Regions from separate parts of the Halobacillus sp. Marseille-Q1614 genome, predicted to be linked through region 2. Evidence: riboswitches for the same ligand, from Rfam matches in the RefSeq annotation. Region 2 holds a riboswitch; each other region holds the start of a gene.
The links. Region 2 has a riboswitch for cobalamin ahead of HUS26_RS11300 (cob(I)yrinic acid a,c-diamide adenosyltransferase). Riboswitches for the same ligand answer to the same signal wherever they lie in the genome.

Region 1 (4,331 bases), 1.1 Mb from region 2:
TACGAGTTCTTTGGCGACCTGCGCACAGTAGATACCCACGTCAAAAGGCTTAGAGAGAAACTGAGTAAAGTATCTTCTAAAGCGGCAGGGATGATTGTGACGGTGTGGGGTGTCGGATATAAGTTTGAGGTTAGTGGAGACTGATGTTCTGGAGAAGTGTTGTAGGAAAATTATGGTTCACCATTTTGTTTTTAGTCTGTTTTGTCCTGTTTATTTTAACGGTGCTTCTGTTAGAATTCTTCGAGAACTACCACGTGTTAGAAGCAGAGAGAGATCTGCTGCAGACGGCCGCCAAAATTTCTGAGGTGGTCTCTCAGTATGAAGAAGACGAGCTCATCCTTTCAATGACAGATTTAATAAAAGATCCATCCAACCAGGTTGTGATTACAGATGAAAATGGCGAAAGCCTGACTTCCGTCTCAAAAGGGGAGAACCTTCCCAACAAAGATTTCGACTGGTTTATGAATGACAGTGAATTAGCCCGCGTCATCGACGAACGTGAAGATGTCATGAAGGTTTCAGGCGATGACGGATCTGGAATGGGGCTGATGGTCGTCGGAACGCCTCTTGAAAATCAAGGCGGAGCGGTGTTCGTTTATGAGTCGCTGGGAACTATAGATGAAACTTCAGACCAGACAACAAAGATTATATTTCTGGGAGCAGGGATCGCAATAATTCTTACGACGATATTTGCCTTCTTTTTATCCACCCGGATAACCTCCCCTTTAATCAAAATGAGAGAAGGGGCCATGGAACTTGCAAAAGGTGAATTTCATACAAAAATTCCTATCTTAACTCATGATGAGATCGGGGAACTGGCGATGGCCTTTAACCGAATGGGACGTCAGCTGAAATATCATATTAATGAACTGAATCATGAAAAAGAACAGCTCTCAGGAATATTGCGATCAATGGCGGACGGCGTATTAACGATGAATCGCCAAGGACAGGTTTTAGTTTCCAACCCTCCGGCCGACCAGTATTTGTACTCCTGGGACTATGAAAATAATGTACCCCTTCCTGTCAAAGAGGAAGGGAAGCGGGAGCTTCCAGATCCGCTGAGGGAAATATTTAATGAAGTTATTAAAAGCGAGCAGGAGCAAATGACCGAAGTGACAGCTCAAGGCCGGACATGGGTCATTATTATGACACCGCTCTATGATCGCATAAAAGTCCGTGGAGCGGTAGCGGTTCTGCGGGATATGACAGATGAGAGACGGCTTGATAAACTGCGTGAAGATTTTATCGCCAATGTATCCCATGAATTGAGAACACCGATTTCAATGCTTCAAGGTTACAGTGAGGCCATTGTTGATGATATTGCTGAGTCTAAGGAAGATAAAAATGAGTTGGCAAAAATCATCCACGATGAATCTCTTAGAATTGGACGGCTCGTTAACGAGCTTCTTGATTTAGCGAGAATGGAAGCAGGACATATGAACCTGAATTTAGAAAAAGTAGACATCAGCATGTTTATTCAAAAAATCGTCCGTAAGTTTAAAGGGATTGGCCAGGAAAAAGGTGTTGATTTACAAATGTCCGGAAATAAGGAACTTCCACCGCTAAATATGGATGCGGACCGGATGGAACAGGTGTTAACCAACCTGATCGATAATGCGATTCGCCATACGGAGCCTGAAGGCACTGTAAACGTAGAGGTACACCTTGATGAGCAGCAGAAAGAATGGCTTATCCGTGTTTCTGACTCTGGACAGGGTATTCCTGAAGAGGACCTGCCTTTTATTTTTGAACGGTTCTATAAAGCCGACAAATCCCGGAAGAGGAACAAGGAGAAGAAAGGAACAGGGTTAGGGTTAGCGATCGCAAAAAATATTGTTGACGCTCATAACGGGAGAATTACGGTTCAAAGTAAAACAGGTGAAGGGACATCCTTTGAAGTCTTTCTGCCCATCCATAAAGAAGATTAGAAAAATAAATTGATAAATAGAGAGGGTTCATGTAATCTAATAATGAACTGAATAGTTAGGTGCTGGTACCGCTTCAGGTATAAAAGGGAATCTGGTGGAAATCCAGAACTGTCCTCGCAACTGTTAGTGTATACGAAAAGGATAAACCACTGTAGCTGTTTAAATGCTATGGGAAGGTCCTGAGTAGAGTGACGCACAAGTCAGTAGACCTGCCGCATCTATCGTTTCAAAGCTTCGGGGATTGAGCATTTGGGCAGCCGGCTGAAAATTTTCTAATGATTATTTTTTAGTAATGTTGTCTTAAGCCTGCTCCTTGGGAGCAGGCTTTTTTGGTACATAAAATGCTTTTATTTCTCTACGTTTAAAAATTGGGAGGGATTTACATGAACTTTGTTTCAAGATGGCTGTTTGTTTTATTATTATCAGCAGGTGTATTAGCAGGTTGTGGAGAAAACGATCAAGCAGAACAACAGGCTGAGAGCAATGAAGAAGAGATCGGTATAGAAATTGAACTGTCAAAGGATAAAGGGGAAGAAACAATTTCTGAGGAAGAGTACATGGTCGAGGAAGGCACAACGTTAATGGAAATTATGGAGAATAATTATGAAATTAAAGAAGAAGGAGGGTTTATCAATAGTATTGACGGGATTCAGGCGAAAGAGGGGGAGCAAAAGGCCTGGCTCTATACGATTAACGGAGAAGATGCTACGGTCGGAGCAAATGAATATGAAGTAGAAGACGGAGACGAAATTAACTTTGATTTTCAAGCGTGGGAATAATCAATTATGAATACTTATAGAATTACGCTGTTATCGATGCTTGCGGCACTTGCTATAGCGGGGAGAATTGCGATGGCCCACCTGCCGAACATCCAGCCGGTTACGGCGATTATTATTATCGCCGGGTTCTGGCTCGGTCCGCTTTCGGCCGTCTTCCTGGCTGTGCTTGTCACTTTTTTATCAAATACGATTTTAGGGATGGGAATGTGGAGCGTATGGCAGATCATTTCCTGGAGTGTAATCGGATTGATGGCAGGCATGATAGGGAAATATATCCCTTCACTTCCTGTTTGGGGGCTGGCGGTATACGGGTTTTTCAGCGGCCTCTTCTATGGATTGATTATATCTGTGACGATGTATACCGTCGGTCAGCCATTTTGGGTCTATTATCTGGCAGGCCTGCCGATGGACGTCAACCACGCAGTAGCTAATGCTGTCTTTATCGGTTTACTTTCTCCTGTTTTAGGAGCACTGTTTGCAAAATACCAAAAACGTCACGCACTGACTTGAAACAGCTGTCTTTAGGCAGCTGTTTTTCTATGGGGTGAGATAGTAAACATTAGGAGGTTCTGATAAAATAAGGAGAGAGGAAAAAGGAGAAGGTTCTTATGGATCGTAAGGATTTGAATAAGGTGGTTTCCGAAAAGTTAAAGCTTATCCGAGTTGAGTCCCATTATACTCAAGGGCAAATGGCGGATCTTATAGGAATTTCCAAAAAAACTCTTATCCAGGTCGAAAAGGAAAGGAGCCTTTTGAGCTGGACATCGACGGTCGCGGTGTGCAGTTTATTTGATCACTGCAGCACTCTGCGTTCAGCGCTTCAAGGTTCTCCCTATGAAACTGTAAAAAATATTACTTTTAATGAATCGCGTTAATAAATCACAGGATGAGCCGGAATTAACATCACATCTGCAAAAAAACAAACCCTCCAGAGACAGAGGGTTTGTCCTTCTATTCAAATTTTAAAGGATCTCCGTCAAAAGGCTCCTCTGCAATCTTAATAGAGTCTGTAGGGCAGCCCTCCAGAGCGTCTTCCATATCTTCCTCCAGAAATTCAGGGACTGTTTCGATCCCCTTATTCTCATCCAATACGACATGAGCTAAACCTTCATCATCGTAATCATATATATCAGGGGCTGCTGCGCCGCAGGCTCCACAGGCAATACATGTATCCTTATCAACCATGGTGTATTTAGGCAAGAAGTAAAACCTCCCTTATTATGTTTGAAGCTCGTGGTGATTCAAAATAAATGAACCTCTAACATATTTATTGTAAAGTGAGAGACGAAAGTTTTCAATACGTATGCTAGATGTTAGAAAAGAGGGCTGATTTTGTTTACATACATTCTTCTCGATTGTATCGAATCCATAAATAAAGAAAGAACCGTCTCGGGCATCTATCACCTCATCCAGGGCAAACGATCGGCCCAGAGTCTTCAGGATGCTAAAGTGTATAGATTAGAACGTTATTTCGGCATCTATCCTGACTTGAAAAGAGCGACATTTCAGAAGGTAATGGAAGATATGGAGCAGCAGCGCTGGATTGCCTTGAGTGACTATGCCGAGCTATTACCAGAAGGAGAACGAGTATTAAAAATGTCTGCTTCAGGCCAGAACCAGTACT
Region 2 (4,331 bases):
TCCTTTATAGTCTGACGGATACCCGATGTAAAAAGGGCTTAAACGAAAAGGAGCCCATCTTGACCATAACCCTACGAAACACCCAGTCACATTAAGGAAATTAGTCATGTAAAAAAGTATTGAAACTTAATGGAAAAGACGCTATAATAATCCTTGTCGGTTCACATATGGGGCATTAGCTCAGCTGGGAGAGCGCTACACTGGCAGTGTAGAGGTCAGCGGTTCGAGCCCGCTATGCTCCACTCTCAAAACCCTTGCCCTGCAAGGGTTTTTCTTATGTGTATACATAGCGGTAAACCATTCAATTTAGTGACTTGTTGACGAATGTAGCAGGAAGCCGCATCTGCATTTATTCATATTCTTTCATTGATGATTGGATAGCTTCTACATATATTTTGAACTCTTCCGTTTGATTGGAGGAGTTGTTGCGAGAGGAAAAGCTGATATCTCCGTTTTTAAAAAATGCTTTTCTCTGTGCTCTTGTAATCTCCAGCTGCACGCCTCGTTCTGTTTTTGTTTTGTTTGTGAAATTGTCAGGGTGATCGCCGTTAAGGTGCTCAGGAGTTACAGCTACTTCAAACCCATTTTCCTCTAAATGCCGACTCACGATTTCCTTCATATCTTTGTCCAGCCCACCGATCATTGTTTTTGGCTCATCTCCGGCTGAACCGTGAATGGAAATATGATATTCAGCATTAGCAACCATCTCTAGAGCCTCCGGTTCATCGAAACGGGTGGATGTGATGTGTAAGTTGCTGAAATTATTCGACTTTAACCTTCCTTTAAATGAGTAAAAGGGATAAGAGGATCCGGCAATTGCCTCGGCTAGTGTAGAGGTCGCTTCTTCAATCCCGCCGCCATGGATCGCACTCACGAGCCATCGTTCATTACCGGCGCTGCTTTTCTCAATCTCCCAATCTTCCCCTTCCTCATATACTTCTCTCAGCTCGTAAAAAGAGCAAAAACGGTTTCCAGAGCAATCGTCCGTGATCGCAGCTGTTATTTCCTCATATAGAGATAAAATCACAAGAACTGAAGCCACTACTGCGACCGCCGTAGACAGTATGAATTTCAAATTCATGATAAAACCTCCTCCTATTAATAGTATCGGCTTGATTTTTAAATAAATGAGTTCATGCAAGAAAAATGGATATAAAGGAGGCCCTTCTCATAATATGGTTCATTCATACAGGTACTGATTGTAATTCATGTAGTGAGCAGTTTTATCGTTCTAGTAAACTGGCATTTAATTATAAACGATCCAAATTAATTCTTCCTTCGTTCAAAAACTGCTGTCTTGCTTTTTGACGTTTTTTCTTCTTCATATCACGACAAGACTGGCAATTTAAAAAGTCTTGTCCTTTACCTATAAAGTGATAAGATGACTTTTTCTTTCTACATGTAGAACATATTTTATCCCTATGGTAATTCAATGTATCCCTTCTTTATTATGGAAGTTTTGTTCATTATAATAGTCTTTATCTCCTTTGTAAAACGGTTAAATATTTTTCGATTTTAATGATGTAATTTAAATGGCTCTATTACTGTCGGTTCAGGGGGCTGAATTCTTTTTCTTTTGTGTTAACAAAAAGTCCTGACAAAAAAATGTCTGGTTTACATTATGTTCGTGTTCGTCTACAATAAGGTTAATTTAATAGCACCAAACAGGTCCTAAAAGGGAAGCTTTTAAGGTAAAAGGGGGAAGTTGGTGAAAGTCCAACAGGGTCCCGCCACTGTAAGCATTCTAAGGTTTTAGAATGTAAGTCAGGATGCCTGCCTGTTTGCTGAGAAAGTTCACCCTTCGAGGAAAGGGGCTTTTAAGTACGTGGAATACCTGTGGTTTATATTCTGCCTATTTAGATAAACACCTTTCCTTTTAGGAAGGTGTTTTTTTATGTTTATATATCGTTATGGATACAGGAGGAGATTCTATGAAAAAGAAACAGGGATTGACACTCGTTTTTACCGGAAATGGTAAAGGAAAGACGACAGCTGCGACGGGGCTTGCTGTCCGCGCATTAGGACATGATCAAACGGTGAAAATGCTGCAATTCATCAAATCACCGAGGCGTCCATATGGGGAAAGAAAATCCCTGCAGAAGCTGGGGGCTGAAATTGTGCAGCTTGGCGAAGGGTTCACCTGGACGAAAACACCGGAAATCCACCGGGCAGCCTTAAAGAAGGCCTGGGCTGTCGCCAAAGAAACGGTCATGTCCGGGGACTATGATGTGGTCATCCTCGATGAACTAAACAATGCCCTTGCGATTGATTCTTTTCCAGTCGATGATGTGCTGCCGCTTGATGAAGTGATTGAACTGATCAACAATAGGCCGGAGCATGTCCATCTTGTGATCACTGGAAGGAACGCTGCGGAAGAGGTGAAGGAAGCGGCTGATCTGGTCTCTGTCATTAATGTTGAAAAGCATTATTATGATGAAGGAATTCCAGCCGTGCGTGGTGTTGAGTTTTGACTTCCCGCCGTCTCGTTCTTGCAGGAGTATCCAGTGGTGTCGGCAAGACAAGCATTACGATCGGCTTGATGGCGGCCTTCATGAAAAAAGGGTTCACGGTCCAGGGCTTCAAATGCGGTCCCGACTACATTGATCCCTCTTATCATACTGCTGTAACCAACCGGCCTTCACGCAACCTGGATAGCTGGATGCTTCCTAAAGAAGTCGTAAAAGAAGTTTATGTCAAGGGCAGTGAGGGGGCGGACATTTCCATTATCGAGGGTGTCATGGGCTTTTATGATGGAAAGTCGCCGACTTCCAATCAAGGATCGACAGCAGAGCTGAGTGTCGTTTTGGATGCACCGACGTTTCTGATTGTCGACTGCTCTGCAATGGCACGAAGCGCTGCTGCCATCGTCAAAGGATTCCAGGTGCTGGATCCTGAGGTTAACATTGCCGGTGTTATCGCTAATAAAGTCGGAAGCAAAGGACATTACGAGCTGATTAAGGAAGCCGTGGAACAGGAATGCGGCATACCAGTCTGTGGCTATCTGTTAAAAAACAAAAACATCGAGATGCCTGAGCGGCACCTCGGGCTGGTGCCTTCGATCGAGCGAGGGGAACTGGATGAGCAGCTGGCGCAGCTGGGGGATGCGGTGGCGGAGACCATCGACGTTGAACGAATTTATCAAATCAGTAAGCGTCCTCCATTGAATGCTGAGCCGTCCTTGTTCCAACGAAAGGCATCGATTGACGTTAAGGTAGCGGTAGCCCGTGATGAAGCCTTTAATTTCTATTACCCGGAAAATCTTGAGCTAATCGAGGCTTATGGAGCAGAAATTCTATACTTCTCTCCCGTAAAGGGAGAAGTGCTTCCTTCTGAAGCAGATGGATTGTATTTGGGCGGCGGCTTTCCGGAACAGTTTGCTGAAAAGCTGGCGGAAAATAATGAGGTGAAGCATTCAATTGCAGAACGAATAGAAAAAGGGATGCCGGTTTTAGCGGAATGCGGCGGACTGATGTATTTATCCGAATCTATCACTACCATCGATGGAAATACTTACCCGATGGCAGGAGTGCTTAAGGGGAAAACGGAGATGCAGGCGAAACTTGCAGCGCTGGGCTACCGGGAGATTTCTGGTCTTGAGAACAACTATTTGTTTAATGATGGAATGGAAGTCCGCGGGCATGAGTTCCATTATTCCACCTTCAAGCCGGCTGTAGAACTGCCTGGTGCATATCGTGTGAGCAGCCGGTTTGGAACAGGAGAAGAAGGGTTTCTTTATAAAAATGTCATTGCTGGTTATACGCATATCCATTTTGCTTCTAACCCACTTGTATTGAAGAACTTTTTGCAGAAATGCAAGGAGGAACAGCGTAATGGTTGATAAAAAGGCAGTTCCCCTCATGGTCCAAGGTACCCATTCCGATGCAGGCAAAAGCATTCTCGTCACCGCTTTGTGCCGGATATTTACCGAGGATGGCTATCAGACGGCACCCTATAAGTCTCAGAATATGGCCTTGAATTCCTACATAACCGTAGACGGAAAAGAGATCGGACGTGCCCAGGGGGTTCAGGTCGAAGCAGCCGGGATTCCGGCTGTTACCGACATGAATCCGATCTTGATCAAGCCGAACCGTGACCTTGATGCCCAGATCGTCATCCATGGAAAACCGGTGTCGAACATGAAAGCCAGTACCTACCGTTCTGATTTTTATGAAACAGCCAAAAGAGTGATCACAGAGTCTTACTTCCGTCTTGCTGGAACTTATGATCGGATTGTTATCGAAGGGGCCGGCAGTCCGGCTGAGGTTAACCTGAACGACCGCGAGCTCGTTAATATGAGCGTAGCCCAAATGGCAGATGCGCCTGTCATCCTG
Region 3 (4,331 bases), 670 kb from region 2:
ACAATTGCCGAGAAGATTACGACAGCAATCGTTGATGTAGCCCGGTCGCCTGTCATATCTAAAAATGGATTGGCCGGAATAAATTCGAGAATTTTTTCAGGTGTGCTCATATCCTGAAGGCTTCCTAAGTTTTCCTCCATATAGGCGCCCCGTTCCTGCTCCTCCTGGCCGGCTTCAATCTGATCGGCATTTAAATCAAACATAAGCGAGCTGCCGACACCAACCACTCCGGCCACCATTGCTGTCGCCACAAGAATTCCAATAATCCATGCCGACATCCGTCCGAGTTCTGATGCCTTCTCTAAATTAATGATCGCCTGAATGATCGAAACCATAACGAGCGGAATGACGATCATCATCAACAATTTGACGTAGCCGCTGCCCGCCAGACTGTACCAGTCCGTCGTTTGAGTTACAATTTCTGATTCTGTACCGAATGCGGTCTGTAAATAAATACCTAAAATGATTCCAAACCCTAGACCTGCAAACACACGTTTACTGAACGAAAAGTGCTTTTGCTGCATTTTAATTAATACACCAATGAGCGCCAGTAAAACTGCAACGTTTACGACTACTAGAAATGTACTCATTCTAATCCCCCTTCTTCAGTTCAATATGATATGAATGCTGCTTAAAAACTAAACTATATAATTCCGATGATTTTTGTCAGCATTCATATAATTCAAACTTAATCTATATTTATGTCAATAGTTGGTTAAAAATCCTTTAAAGCCACAAAAAAATGCGCCATAAAATGACGCATTCTGCAAATGGTTATTCAGCTATTTTTCCAATAAGAACACCCACATGAACGACAGGGCCTGCTGAAGCTCCTGAGGCAGATCAGAAAGGTCTTTCCCTTCAACTTCCCGCTTCCATACACCATGCCCATCTACCAGCTTCCAGCCTGATTCTAAAGCCAGCTGCTCAAACTCCCAGGGCATCATGGTATTGCAGATAACTTCTTCTCCGTAAACCCTGCGGTAACTATTTACTCTTGGTTTGGCTGTAGGCCCAAGGATACCTATGCACAATTTCCCTCCAGGCTTTAAAACCCGCTTCATCTCTTTTAAGCCTTCATCAGGCACTTGCACCCACTCTAAACTGTTAACTGCCATAACAGCATCAAAGCTTTCATTCGCTAAAGGCAGATCCACTAAATCACCTTGGACGAATTGAAGAGTTTCTTCCTCAACTCGACTTTTCGCACGCCGAATCATATCTTCTGAAATATCCACTCCGGTCACATGATATCCAGCCTGATACAACTTAAAAGAGCCATAACCATCGCCGCAGCCCAAATCTGCAACGGTAATTCCTTTATCAATGAACCGTCCCATAAAAGGAATTATCGTTTGCCTGCTGCCTTTGTCCCACATGCTGCGGCTGTTGGCATTCCAAAATTCCGCCCGTTCATCCCACTGTTTTTCTGCTTCTGTATGCCAATTAAAAGATTTCATTCTTTCATTCCCCTTACTTTCGAACTTTTATTATAAAAGTGGCTGGTACTTTACTCGCTTTAAAGGAAGAATAATATCTCTGCGAGTATGACGCTTCCGCTTCAGACCTCCCACTCCCCTCAATAAGCTTTTCAATCGTAAAACCTGCTTGAATGAGTTCATTTATATATGTACTCAATGTTCTGCGTTTCATCACAGCTTGAATTCCATCTTCTTTAAAGCTTTCAAAAATCCTATGTTGAGACTGTTCATACGCCTGCGTTACTTCAATTCTTCCTTCTTTGACATCAACTGTCGGATAAAAAGGATGCTCCCAGCTAAACACAAAGATCCCTCCCTCTTTTAAGTATGAGTATACGAGCGACAGGGTTGTTCTCAAATCCATCGTCCACCCTAAAGCATAAATAGAGTAAACGATGTCAAAATAATTTTCTGGAATAGTGCCCTTTTCTTCCATCGGGCCGCAATGCAAGGATACGTTCTCATAAGGGAGAAGCGTCCTGGCCGTCTGGATCTGCGATTCAGAAATGTCTACCCCCCATACTTCACGCGCGCGTTTATTTCTTACATACTCCAAAGAATGCCCGCTTCCACAACCTATATCAAGCACCGTCGTATTATCAATATTTCCAAGCAGCTGAAGCTCTTCTTCACTCTGGCTGTAAGGCCCGTAATCAGGTAATGCATCTTTACCGTCAAAATGATGAGCAATTGAATCCCAGCACTTTTTGTTAATTGTTAATGCCTTTTCTGACTTCATTAGCGTCCTCCCTTTCTCCCTATACTTTTCGATATAAGTCGATCGTTCCCTCTATTTTCAAACACATTCTTTCTGCTTATTTTTGTATAAAATTGTTGCACTTCATTTTAAACTTCGTTATGCTTATAACACAATATAAGCTAATTATTGATTTTAAAAACACTATATATAGTATCCGCGAATAGAAGATGCCACTAGGCTTAATAGGGAATCTGGTACAATTCCAGAACTGCCCCCGCAACTGTAATCACTCGCGAAACGGATCACCCACTGTGCATTCACGGGAAGGGCCGGAGTAGGATCGAGTGTAAGTCAGGAGACCTGTCTTCGTTCGCAGGAGTTTCTACTTCTTCGGGGATTGAGAAGATGAAACGATGGAATGCAGGCAGCCTTACCTCCTCCGTTTCATGGTTTCATCCGCTCAATTTATTGAGCGGATTTTTTTATGGTCAGACTTTGTTAAAAACTTTTTCAGCATAAAAAGGAGGAATCCGCTCCCTTTTAAGCGGAAGAACCTTCGGGCCACCTCGCTCGTTACATCGCTGAGGGCTTCCGTGAGCACGTTTTTTAAGCAGGAGTGCCGAAAGATTCCTTCCCCGCCCGCAATAACAAAGCCTATGGATAAAAAGCTTTAAAACAAAGGAGTGGTGATATGCAATCAATTCAAACGACTTTTTGGCAGGAATGGCTGGAAACACAAAAAGCCTCCTTTCCTTCTTTAGAATTGGATCGAATCATTGAAAAATCAAAGAATTTACCAGGAAACAGAAACGAACAGGCAAAAACTCTTGTGCTGGAATGCCTTGCAGAAATTAGTGAAACATTGCCGGACTGGACGTATGTAGCGAGCCGGATCCATTTGCAGCAAATGTACGAAGAAGCTATGAAAAATCGCGGAACCGAACATCCATATACCGGGTTCTATCAATTGCTGAATCAGCTTATGGAGGAAGATATTTATACTTCTTCCCTTCTCAATTACTATTCAGAAGCAGAAGTAAATGAGTTGGAAGAGGCGCTTGTACCAGAGAGGGACGGACTGTTTACTTATATTGGGGTGAAAACGCTCGGAGACCGCTATTTAGCCAAATCTAAGTCTGGCCAAGTTTTTGAACTTCCGCAGGAGCGTTTTATGATTATCGCCATGACTCTGATGGCAGATGAACCAAAAGCCAATCGTTTAAAATTAGTTAAAGAATCCTATTGGGCGCTGAGCAGCCTCTATATGACGGTGGCCACCCCGACTCTGGCCAATGCCGGGAAGCGGTATGGGCAGCTGAGCTCCTGCTTTATAGATACGGTGGATGACAGCCTCCAATCGATTTACGACAGCAACACAGATATTGCGAACTTAAGCAAGCACGGTGGAGGAATTGGTGTTTACTTAGGAAAAATCCGCAGCCGCGGCAGTGATATCCGCGGATTTAAGGGGGTTTCCTCCGGAGTTCTCCCCTGGATGAAGCAGATTAACAATACAGCTGTCAGCGTTGATCAGCTCGGACAGCGTCAGGGGGCTGTAGCGGTTTACTTAGATGTATGGCATAAAGATATTTTCCCGTTCTTAGATAGCCGGCTGAATAATGGCGATGAGCGCCAGCGGACTCATGACCTATTTACAGGCGTCTCTATCCCTGATCTGTTCATGGAAGCCGTCGAGAACCGTGATAACTGGTATTTATTTGACCCTCACGAAGTTCGAACCGTCATGGGTTTTTCATTAGAGGACTCTTATGATGAAGTGCGGGGTTTGGGATCCTTTAGGAACCGCTATGAAGCATGCATTCAGGAGGACCGCCTTTCAAAGGAAAAGGTTCCCGCCATTGAAATCATGAAGCGTATTATGATTGGACAGCTCGAAACCGGTACGCCATACATGTTTTACCGTGATGAAGTAAACCGAATGAACCCAAATTCTCATAAAGGCATGATCTACTGCAGCAATCTCTGCACAGAAATCACCCAAAACCAGAGTCCGACAACGCAGGAAGAACAGCGGGTCGAAGATGGAAAAATCATTACTATAAAGACTCCCGGCGAATTTGTTGTCTGCAATCTGTCCAGCATTAATCTAGGCAGAGCCGTCCCCGCCAACGTGCTGCAAAGACTCATTT

Region 1: linked by a shared signal. The riboswitch ahead of HUS26_RS05870 (DUF4430 domain-containing protein) and the one ahead of HUS26_RS11300 (cob(I)yrinic acid a,c-diamide adenosyltransferase) in region 2 are both predicted to bind cobalamin.
Region 3: linked by a shared signal. The riboswitch ahead of HUS26_RS14520 (ribonucleoside-diphosphate reductase subunit alpha) and the one ahead of HUS26_RS11300 (cob(I)yrinic acid a,c-diamide adenosyltransferase) in region 2 are both predicted to bind cobalamin.

The regions. Positions count from the first base shown of each region.
Region 1 covers NZ_CADDWH010000001.1:1,174,313-1,178,643, forward strand. The annotation lists gene HUS26_RS05860 (response regulator transcription factor) at 1-144, shown strand, start outside; gene HUS26_RS05865 (ATP-binding protein) at 144-1,928, shown strand; cobalamin riboswitch at 1,975-2,160, shown strand; gene HUS26_RS05870 (DUF4430 domain-containing protein) at 2,312-2,707, shown strand; gene HUS26_RS05875 (ECF transporter S component) at 2,714-3,217, shown strand; gene HUS26_RS05880 (helix-turn-helix transcriptional regulator) at 3,316-3,582, shown strand; gene HUS26_RS05885 (ferredoxin) at 3,659-3,907, opposite strand; gene HUS26_RS05890 (helix-turn-helix domain-containing protein) at 4,040-4,331, shown strand, end outside.
Region 2 covers NZ_CADDWH010000001.1:2,236,266-2,240,596, reverse strand. The annotation lists tRNA gene HUS26_RS11310 (tRNA-Ala) at 170-242, shown strand; gene HUS26_RS11305 (poly-gamma-glutamate hydrolase family protein) at 350-1,081, opposite strand; cobalamin riboswitch at 1,650-1,796, shown strand; gene HUS26_RS11300 (cob(I)yrinic acid a,c-diamide adenosyltransferase) at 1,932-2,471, shown strand; gene HUS26_RS11295 (cobyrinate a,c-diamide synthase) at 2,468-3,838, shown strand; gene HUS26_RS11290 (cobyric acid synthase) at 3,831-4,331, shown strand, end outside.
Region 3 covers NZ_CADDWH010000001.1:2,908,140-2,912,470, forward strand. The annotation lists gene HUS26_RS14505 (L-cystine transporter) at 1-590, opposite strand, end outside; gene HUS26_RS14510 (class I SAM-dependent methyltransferase) at 783-1,460, opposite strand; gene HUS26_RS14515 (class I SAM-dependent methyltransferase) at 1,474-2,220, opposite strand; cobalamin riboswitch at 2,390-2,564, shown strand; gene HUS26_RS14520 (ribonucleoside-diphosphate reductase subunit alpha) at 2,873-4,331, shown strand, end outside.